DNA from 2 places in the Streptomyces sp. NPDC046197 genome. Region 2 is predicted to be linked to the other one. Evidence: riboswitches for the same ligand, from Rfam matches in the RefSeq annotation. Region 2 holds a riboswitch; the other holds the start of a gene.
The links. A riboswitch is a leader RNA that binds a small molecule or an ion and turns the genes downstream of it on or off. The one in region 2 is predicted to bind cyclic di-AMP.
Positions count from the first base shown of each region.

Region 1: linked by a shared signal. The riboswitch ahead of AB0A61_RS03315 (transglycosylase SLT domain-containing protein) and the one ahead of AB0A61_RS04305 (NlpC/P60 family protein) in region 2 are both predicted to bind cyclic di-AMP.

Region 1 covers NZ_JBEYZY010000002.1:135,660-140,930, forward strand. Annotated here, with positions in the region: gene AB0A61_RS03305 (FAD-dependent oxidoreductase) at 1-1,158, shown strand, start outside; gene AB0A61_RS03310 (HAD family hydrolase) at 1,503-2,315, shown strand; gene AB0A61_RS03315 (transglycosylase SLT domain-containing protein) at 2,412-2,897, opposite strand; cyclic di-AMP (ydaO/yuaA leader) riboswitch at 2,900-3,089, opposite strand; gene AB0A61_RS03320 (polyprenyl synthetase family protein) at 3,979-4,989, shown strand; gene AB0A61_RS03325 (CHRD domain-containing protein) at 5,181-5,271, shown strand, end outside.
Region 2 covers NZ_JBEYZY010000002.1:341,444-346,714, reverse strand. Annotated here, with positions in the region: gene AB0A61_RS04315 (M23 family metallopeptidase) at 1-304, shown strand, start outside; gene pcrA (DNA helicase PcrA) at 397-2,880, opposite strand; cyclic di-AMP (ydaO/yuaA leader) riboswitch at 3,245-3,401, shown strand; gene AB0A61_RS04305 (NlpC/P60 family protein) at 3,409-4,593, shown strand; gene AB0A61_RS04300 (hypothetical protein) at 4,646-4,999, opposite strand.

The sequences.
Region 1 (5,271 bases), 210 kb from region 2:
TCCACTGCCGCGCATCTGCGAGCGCGCGGCATCCCGGTCCGCGTCTTCGGCGAGCCCATGGTCAGCTGGCGCGACCACATGCCCGTCGGAATGCTGCTGAAGTCGACTCCGGTCGCCTCCAGCATCGACGCCCCGCAGCAGGGCCACACGCTCGGCGACTACTGCGCCGCGGCGGGCATCAGGCGGCTGGTGACGGACGAGGACATCATCCCGGTCGAAACCTTCATCGCCTACGGAGAGTGGTTCCAGCAGAAGCTGGTGCCCGAGCTGGAGCGGGTGCGGGTGGTCTCCGCCGACCGGCGGCCGGGCGGCGGTTTCGACCTGAAGCTGGACTCCGGCGAGCAGTTCACGGCTCGCGCGGTCGTGGTGGCGACAGGGCTGTTCGGCCTGTCCCACCTGCCGCCGGAGCTGGCCGGAGCGGCGCCGGACGGCCCCGCGTCCACCGGTCCGGTCTCGCACAGCTCCCAGCACCACGACCTCAGCCGGTTCGCCGGCCAGGAGCTGATCGTCGTCGGCGCGGGCCAGTCCGCGCTGGAGACGGCCGCGCTGGCGGCCGAGGCCGGGGCGCAGGTGCGGCTGGTCTCGCGGGGCCGGGGCAAGGTCGCCTTCGGCGCACCGCCGTGGGGTCAGCCGAAGCTGCGCCCCGAGTCCCCGTTCGGCCGCGCCTGGTCGCTGTGGGCCCTGAGCTACTACCCGCACCCGTACCGCTATCTGCCCGCGCAGACCCGCCACTATCTCGTCCGCAGGGTCCTCGGCCCGCTCGGCGCCTGGTGGCTGCGCGACCGCTTCGAGGGCAAGGTGCCCGTCCACGAGGTGACCCGCATCCTCCGCGCCGAGGCCCCGGACGGCCGCCCGGCGCTGACCGTGCAGACCCTCGGCGGCAGCACGCAGGAGCTGACCGCCGACCACGTCATCGCGGCGACCGGCTACCGCGTCGACATCGCGGCGATGGACTTCCTCGGCCACGAACTGCGTACCGAACTCGCGGTGAGCCGCGGCGCCCCGAAGCTCGGCGCGGGCTACGTCTCCTCCGTCCCCGGCCTGTACTTCACCGGCCTGCCCGCGGCCGCGTCCTACGGCCCGGTCATGCGCTTCGTGTGCGGTACGGAGTTCGCCTCCCCGCGGCTGGCCAAACACCTGGCCGCGGCTCACGGCTGAAGGCCCCGGAAGGGGCTCACGGCTGAAGGATCGGGAAGGGGTCCTCGACTGAAGAACCGGGAGGGGGTCAACGGCTGAAGGACCGGGAGGAGAGCCACGGCTGAAGAACCGGGGGGTCCACGGCTGAAGAACCGAGAAGCGGAAGCGGCCCGCGCGGGTCGTCGTGATCCAGCTCACCACCAGGTTCGGCCGCCGCGGCAGCACCACGACGGAACCGGCGGGACCCCCTGGTGAAGAGCCGACGCGGCGAGGGGAGTTGGGGGTTGCGGCCGGGACGGCAGTGAGCGGCTGGGTCGTCCGATTCGCATCGAGTCGGTGGGGCGGCTCATCCGTATTCTCTGATCATGGCCGCACCCCTCGCATATGCCCTCATCGCCACGGACCTGGACGGAACGCTGCTGCGCGGCGACGACACCCTGTCCGACCGGTCCCTCGCCGCGCTCGCCCGGGTGGCGGCGGCCGGCGCCCGGCATCTGGTGGTGACCGGGCGGCCGGTGCCGCGGGTGCGCCCGCTGCTCGACGACCTGGGTACCGCCGGGCTCGCCGTGTGCGGGCAGGGCGCGCAGCTCTACGACGCCGGGGTGCACCGGCTGCTGTGGTCGGTCACCCTGGACCGGGAACTGGCCGAGACCGCGCTCGGCAAGATCGAGGCCGAGGTCGGGCAGGTGTATGCCGCAGTCGACCAGGACGGCGTGGACGGGCTGACGCTCATCGAGCCCGGGTACCTCATGCCGCACCCGACCCTGCCCGCGGTGCGGGTCGAGCGGCGCGACGACCTGTGGTGCGCGCCCATCAGCAAGGTGCTGCTGCGCCATCCCACGCTGTCCGACGACGAACTGGCGGCGGCGGCCCGGAGCGTGGTCGGTTCCCTCGCGACGGTCACCATGTCGGGGCCGGGGACGGTCGAGCTCCAGCCCTGCGGCATCAACAAGGCGACCGGGCTGGCGCTGGCCGCCGAACATCTGGGGCTCCGCCGCGAACACGCCCTGGCCTTCGGCGACATGCCGAACGACATCCCCATGTTCCAGTGGGCCGCCCGCGGCGTCGCCATGGCGAACGCGCATCCCGAGCTCAAGGCGGTGGCCGACGAGGTCACCTTGTCGAACGAGGACGACGGCATCGCCGTCGTCCTCGACCGACTGTTGCCGGGGCACTAGGCACCGGAGGGTGTCAGGGGGCCCTCGGGCAGCGCCGGGGAGCGTCAGGGAACGTCAGCGGGCGCACGGCTGCCGCGCGCCCGCCGGATCTCAATGTCAGTACGCGCCGTGGACGTTGTCTATCGAGCCGTACCGGGCGGCCGCGTAGTTGCAGGCTGCCGTGATGTTCGCGACCGGGTCGTAGATGTCGTAGGACGTGCCGGAGACGTGGTACGCCCGGAACGTCGGGTCGATGACCTGGAGCAGACCCTTGGACGGGATGCCCTTGGCCGCGTTCGAGTCCCACAGGTTGATGGCCAGCGGGTTGCCCGACGACTCGCGCATGACGTTGCGGTAGATGCCGTTGTACGTGCCCGGGATGCCCTTGTGCGCCATGAGCGCGAGCGACGCGCGGATCCAGCCGTCGAGGTTGTTCGGGTACCCGACCGTGGCGACGGCCTTGACGGACGTCGTGGGGGCCGCGGAGGCGGTGGTCGCGCCGACGAGCGGCAGGGCGAGAACGGCCGCACCGGTGCCGACGACGGCCAGGGTGCGGGCGGGGCGGGCGGTGCGGAAACGGCGGAGCAGACCCTTTGCGGGCATGGTTGATTCCTCTCCGTCGCCTGCGAGGTGAGCTGTCGGGTTCGGGCTGGGAGGTGCCCGGCCGTGCCCCTGAGGGCACCGGCTTCACCCCGAGCCGTTCCGGCACGGCGTACGACGGTTACGTACGACGCCGGCCCGGCGACTTACCTGGGTCCCCCGCTCCTGCCATGCGTGGTTCGGTCGATGGGTTCCCGGGCGGCGGCAGGATTCGGCGTCCGCCCGACGGCCGGGAACGTATGCGAGAGCACATGTCCGAAACAAGTAGCCGATTCACACATCGTCCTAGTTGACCTTGATGTGAGGCGTATGAGGAGATTGATCCTTTGCGAATGTCAAGGGTCAACTGGCGTGTGGAGAAAGGGGAAACGGGGATAAGCGGGGGAGGCGGCGTCGTGGGGCCGACGTGACCCAATTCACGGTTTGGTGGCTGAAGTGCATATGCGGCTAAGGGGAATTGGCGCCTCAATAAGGGTAAATCGGGCAATCCGGGAGCGGCGTGTGAGGGCTGTCACTTTCGGGGGTGTGCAGGCGCACCGAAGCCGGGCCGGCCCGCTCGGAGGAGGGCCCGGGGTCGAGCGCAGAGGGCCGAGGGCGGAGGTGCGCCGGGGTGGGCATGTCTCAAGGGGGTGGGGGTGGAGGTCCCGGCGAAGGTCGACGCCGCAGCTTCGGCACCGGTGGTCGAAGCCGGTGGTCGAAGCCGGTGGTCGGAGGCGGGTCGGAGTATCGGTTGCCGGGCATCGGGCACCGGGCGCCGGGTGCTGGTTGCGCGCGGATCGTGCGGCGTGTCGTGGCGGTGAGCGCCACCGTGGTCCGTTCGGATGTCGTCCGTGGGCGAGGGTGGCGCAGTGGCGTCGATCCGGTGACGAAGACGGATGAACGAGGTAAGAGGGGTAAGTCGACAAATATCTGTTCTTATTGGTTGATCAAAAACATACCGGGCGTGATCCGATACCGCCTGGCCTGTATGGGTGGGCGCTATCGGTGATCGAAACGTGACCGGATACGCTGACTTGAGTGTTGGCAGCGACCTATCGACAAACCGTGTAGTACCCAGCAGACACCAGCAGACAGGAGACCCCTCGTGACCGTCGTCGGGCCGTTCGGGCTGAGCGTGCGGGACCAGGCTCTCGAAGCCGATGTCCAGGCCGGGTTGGCGGCTGTCGAGGAAGGGTTGCTCGAAGCCACGAAGAGCGAGGTCCCCTTCATCACGGAGGCCGCCCAGCACCTCGTGCGGGCGGGCGGGAAGCGATTCAGGCCGCTGCTCGTGATGCTCGCGGCGCAGTTCGGAGACCCGTATGCGCCGGGGATCGTACCGTCGGCCGTGGTGGTGGAGCTGACCCATCTCGCGACGCTGTACCACGACGACGTGATGGACGAGGCCGCGGTGCGGCGTGGGGTGGCCAGCGCGAACACCCGCTGGGGGAACTCGGTCGCGGTCCTCACCGGCGACTTCCTGTTCGCCCGGGCCTCGCAGATCCTCGCCGACCTCGGCCCGGAGGCGGTGCGCGTGCAGGCCGTGGCGTTCGAGCGGCTGGTCACCGGGCAGATTCTGGAGACGGCGGGGCCGCAGGACGGGCGGGACCCGGTCGACCACTACCTGGACGTGCTGGGCGGCAAGACGGGCTCGCTGGTGGCCGTGTCCTGCCGGTTCGGGGCGATGATGTCCGGCGCCGACGAGACGGTCGTGGACGTGCTCACCCAGTACGGGGAGCGGCTGGGAGTCGCCTTCCAGCTGGCGGACGACGTGCTGGACATCGCGTCGGACTCGCACGAGTCCGGGAAGACGCCGGGAACGGATCTCCGGGAGGGGATCGCGACGCTTCCGGTGCTGCGGCTGCGGGAACGCGCGGCACGGCTGGGCCTGGCCGAGGACGTCGCGCTGTGCGAGCTGCTCGACTCCGACCTGAGCGACGACGCCCGGCACGCCCAGGCGCTGGCCGAGCTGCGGGTGCATCCCGCGCTGGAGCAGGCGCGGCGTGACACCGTGCGGTACGCCGAGGAGGCGCGGGCCGCGCTGGCACCGCTCAAGGAGTGCGACGCGAAGACCTCCCTGATGGAGCTGTGCGACGCGGTGGTCCACCGGGCGGGCTAGTTCTTCACCTGCCCCGGCGCCAACCCTCTGCGTGAAATGTCCTGATAGTTCTGTATGTCTGTCGGCATCCGGGTGTGTGACGCGGCTCACATTTCTGGACTGAGTCCAATCTGGGATCTATTCCGTACTCACGCCCAGAAGCTGACGCAGGGGGCGTCAGCTGAGATATGGGGGGAAACGACATCATGGGCATGAACGCGACGTTCTCGAAGCGCCGTAAGGGCCTGCTCGTCGCCGCGGTCGCGGTGGCCGCGATCGGCGGTGTGGCCGCCGCTGCGGTGC
Region 2 (5,271 bases):
CCCCGTCTCCTACGGCACGACGGTGATGGCCGCGACCGACGGCACGGCCCGTACGCAGTGGAACAGCGCGTACGGCAACATGATGATCGTGACCGCGAAGGACGGTACGGAGACGTGGTACTGCCACCTCTCCAGCTACCGCGTCGCTTCCGGAACGACCGTGAAGGCCGGGCAGCCGATCGCATACTCGGGCAACTCCGGCAATTCGACGGGCCCGCACCTGCACTTCGAGGTCAGGCCCGCCGGAGGAGCGCCCATAGACCCGCTGCCCTGGCTGCGCAGCCACGACCTCGACCCGACATAGCCCGGCGCGGACCGGCGCAGGCCCGACTCGGGCGACCGGTGAGCCCCCACCAGTGAGCCCCCGCCGAGCGAGCGGGGGCTCGCCTCATGGAGCTACAGCTTCTCCACCGGCGCGTACCGGAGCAGCAGGCGCTTCGGCTTGGCGTCGCCGAAGTCGATCGTCGCCTCCGCGTTGCCGCCCGTGCCCTTGACCGCGACCACCGTGCCGAGGCCGAACTGGTCGTGGGTGACCCGGTCGCCGACGGCCAGCGACACCACCGGCTTGTCGGCGGCCCGGCGCGTGGCGAAGCCGGAGGCGCCGGACGCCGACGAGCGGGACCGGGACGACGACAGCGAGGCGGCCACGCCGGCGGCCGGACCGGACGCCGCCGGAGCCATGGCCCCCATGCGCTTCCAGTCGACGTGCGCCGCCGGGATCTCCTCCAGGAAGCGGGAGGGCGGGTTGTACGACGGCTGCCCCCAGGCGCTGCGCATCGCCGAGCGGGTCAGGTACAGCCGCTCCCGCGCGCGGGTGATGCCGACGTACGCCAGGCGGCGCTCCTCCTCCAGCTCCTTGGTCTGGCCGAGCGCCCGCATGTGCGGGAAGACGCCGTCCTCCATGCCGGTCAGGAACACCACCGGGAACTCCAGGCCCTTGGCGGTGTGCAGGGTCATCAGGGTGATGACGCCGGAGCCGTCCTCGTCCTCGTCGGGGATCTGGTCGGAGTCGGCGACCAGGGCCACCTGTTCCAGGAAGTCGGCCAGGGTGCCCTGCTCGCCCTCTGCACGCTCCTGCTCGAACTCCAGGGCGACGGCCGCGAGCTCCTGGAGGTTCTCGATGCGGGTCTCGTCCTGGGGGTCGGTGGAGGCCTGCAACTCGGCAAGGTAGCCGGTGCGTTCGAGGACCGCCTCCAGGACCGTGGCCGGGCCGGCGCCCGACTCGACGATGGTGCGCAGGTCCTCCATCAGCGTGTTGAACCGCTTGACGGCGTTGGTCGACCGCGCGGCCATGCCGTACGCCTCGTCGACGCGGCGCAGGGCCTGCGGGAAGCTGATCCTCTCCCGCTGGGCGAGGGCGTCGATCATCGCCTCGGCGCGGTCGCCGATGCCGCGCTTGGGCACGTTCAGGATGCGGCGCAGCGGCACCGAGTCCTCGGGGTTGGCCAGCACCCGCAGGTAGGCCAGGACGTCCCGGACCTCCTTGCGCTCGTAGAAGCGGACGCCGCCGACGACCTTGTAGGGCAGGCCGACCCGGATGAAGACCTCTTCGAAGACACGCGACTGGGCGTTGGTGCGGTAGAAGACGGCGACGTCGCCGGCCCTGGCCTCGCCCGCGTCGACGAGGCGGTCTATCTCGTCTGCGACGAACTGGGCCTCGTCGTGCTCGGTGTCGGCGACGTACCCGGTGATGCGGGCGCCCGCGCCTGCGTTGGTCCACAGGTTCTTCGGGCGGCGGGACTCGTTGCGCTCGATGACCGCGTTGGCGGCGGAGAGGATCGTCTGGGTGGAGCGGTAGTTCTGCTCCAGCAGGATCGTCGTCGCGTCCGGGTAGTCCTCCTCGAACTGGAGGATGTTGCGGATGGTCGCACCGCGGAAGGCGTAGATGGACTGGTCGGCGTCGCCGACCACGCACAGCTCGGCAGGCCGGAGGTCGTCCTCGCCGGGCGGCACGTCCACGGGGTGCTCAAGGGTGCCGACGAGCTCCCGTACCAGGGCGTACTGCGCGTGGTTGGTGTCCTGGTACTCGTCGACGAGGACGTGGCGGAAGCGGCGGCGGTAGTGCTCGGCGACATCGGGGAAGGCGCGCAGCAGGTTGACCGTCGTCATGATCAGGTCGTCGAAGTCGAGGGCGTTCGCCTCGCGCAGCCGCGACTGGTAGAGGGCGTAGGCCTGGGCGAGGGTCTTCTCGAAGCCGTCGGTGGCCTGGGCGGCGAAGTCCTCCTCGTCGATCAGCTCGTTCTTCAGGTTGGAGATCTTGGCGCTGAACGACTTCGGCGGATAGCGCTTGGGGTCGAGGTCCAGGTCGCGGCAGACCAGGGCCATCAGGCGCTTGGAGTCGGCGGCGTCGTAGATCGAGAAGGAGGAGGTGAAGCCGAGCTTCTTGCTCTCCCGGCGCAGGATGCGCACGCACGCGCTGTGGAAGGTCATCACCCACATGGCGTTCGCGCGCGGGCCGACGAGCTGCTCGACGCGTTCCTTCATCTCGCCCGCGGCCTTGTTGGTGAAGGTGATCGCGAGGATCTGGCCGGGGTGGACGCCCCGCTCGCCGAGCAGGTGGGCGATGCGGTGGGTGAGCACGCGGGTCTTGCCGGAGCCCGCGCCGGCCACGATGAGCAGCGGCGAACCGGAGTGGACGACCGCGGCGCGCTGGTTCTCGTTGAGACCCTCCAGGAGCACGGCGGGGTCCACGGCCGGGCGCGGGGCGCCGTCGCGGTAGTACGCGTCCCGGTCCGGCGGCAGGTCGAACTTCCCGCCGAACAGATCGTCCGGAACCGGCTCCGGAGCGTGATCGTCCTCGGGCGGCGGTGCGGGTTCTTCCTCGCGGCCGTGGGAGGCCTGGAGGTCCGCCAGGAAGCTGTCGTCAAAGAGGCTGCTCATCGCTCTACGAGTCTAGGGCGCCCCACCGACAACCCGTGGCCGCCCTGAAAACTCCGCGAACCTTCCGAGCCGGGCGGTCCTCGCTCCACGGCCCGGGAAGCCGAGCGGTCCCCGCTCCCCGGGCCGGGAAGCCGAGCGGTCCCCGCTCCCCGGGCCGGGAACTTTCCCGTCCCAGCGACCGGTCAGTGTCTTCACGCTGTGGAGCCGCGTGGTCACGTCGATGTGATTTTCAAATGAGGTTACGAAAATGTATCGGGCATATCGCACATCAACCTTCACATCAGCCACACGAGTTGGCTACCGTGCCGTCGGGCCGCACGACCCCCTTCCGGCGAACCGTCGCCGGGCCGCGCGGCCTCCGCCGAGTCCGGCATCGCCGACACGCGAGCCGGAGCCGGGGACCCACCCAGAACCCCCGGGGTGAATCGGTCCGACCCTCCCGCGAGGACCGTAGGGCAACCCTTCCGAACCACCCGCCCGAACCCGACAGCTAACCCGGTAGGCGGACCGTGGAAGGAGTCGTCCCCCTTGGCGTCGCACCGCAAGACGCGCCCCGCCGTTACGGTCTCGGCAGGCCTGCGCACCCCCGCGCTGGCCACGGCCGCCATCACCTCCGTGGCCCTGCTCTCCCAGACGGCCAACGCCGCCCCCTCCGGCGGCAGGCCGAGCATCGAAGAGGTCGAGAAGAAGGTCGACGACCTGTACCGCCAGGCGGAGTCGGCGACCGAGAAGTACGACGCGGCCAAGGAGAACACCGCCAAGCAGCGCAAGCGCGTGGCCGCTCTCCTCGACGACGTCGCCAGGCGCACGGACATGCTCAACAAGGCGCGCGAGAAGCTGGGCTCCTTCGCCGCGGCCCAGTACCGCACCGGAGCCGCCGCACCGGACACCGCCACCTTCCTGCTGGCGGACACTCCGGAGGGATACTTCGACCAGGCCCAGCTGATGAGCCGGCTCACCGCGCGTCAGAAGGGCATGGTCGACGACTACGTCACCCAGCAGTCCGCGACCATGAAGAAGCGCCGGGAGGCCACCCAGAGCCTCGAAACGCTGTCCGAGTCGCAGGGCGACATCAAGACGGCCAAGGCCACCGTCCAGAAGAAGCTGGCCGACGCGCGCGAACTGCTGTCCAAGCTGAACACCGAGGAGAAGGCGCGGCTCGCCGCGATCGAGGAGCAGAAGCGGGAGCAGGCCGCCCGCAGAGCCGCGGAACTGGCGAAGCAGCAGGCGCAGGAGCAGGCCGCCCAGCGACAGAACAGCACCTCGGCCCCCGCCACGGGGACCTCCGGGTCCGCCGGGCCTGCCGGGAGCTCGGGATCCTCAACGGGTTCCTCGTCGTCCGGCTCCTCCTACACCAGCAAGGCCGACAAGGCCCTCGCCTTCGCCCGCGCCCAGATCGGCAAGCCGTACGTCTGGGGCGCGACCGGCCCCGGCTCGTACGACTGCTCCGGCCTCACCCAGGCCGCGTGGAGAGCCGCCGGCGTCAGCCTGCCGCGCACGACGTACGACCAGGTCAACGCGGGGACGACGGTCCCGCTCTCCGAGGCGCGGCCCGGCGACCTGGTCTTCTTCTACGACGACATCAGCCACGTCGGCCTCTACATCGGCAACGGCATGATGATCCACGCCCCGAAGCCCGGCGCCTACGTCCGCGAGGAGTCGATCTACTACGGCGGCGAGTCGGCGATCCACAGCGTGGTGCGCCCGGCCTGACGCACGGGCGGCACCGGCCCCCCTGCTGCCGACGCGCGGCACGGGGGCCGTCTCACGTCCACAGCACGGCGATGAAGATGTTCACCATGGTCAGCAGGCCCACCAGGCCGAACAGCCGCTTGTCCACCGTTTCCTCGTCCCGCTTGACGTAGACCAGGCCGAGGATCACGACCAGCAGCGCCAGCTTCACGCCGATCTTGACGGTGTTGACGTGGTGGCCCTCGGCCTGGTTGAGCCCGACCAGGACGGCGCCGGTGACCAGCATGGTCAGCGCACCGTGCAGCATCCCGGGCACGAACCGGGCCGTACCCCGGCCCATCGCCTTCATCTGGGTGAGGAAACCGCCGAGCAGCGCGGCGATGCCGATGATGTGCAGGGCGACGAAGAGATGGATGAGTACGTCCATGAGGCGGGAGCCTAGCCAGAGGCCCTCCCGCCCCCGGACACCGGGCCGCCGCACGGCCGGCACCGCTGGGTGTGTGGATGCGCCCCCAAGGCGCCCCCATAGCACTCCGCCGTCCCCGCCCCGTCCCGAACCGCCGCATCGGTCATCGCTCCGCGTGAAGCCGACGCCCTCCCGCCGGGATCACGGTCACATGCGGTCACCCGCCGCACGGCTGTCGCCAGTTCCGTACTTGGCGTTACCGGGCGGACACGGACAGGTTTAGCGTCCTCCCC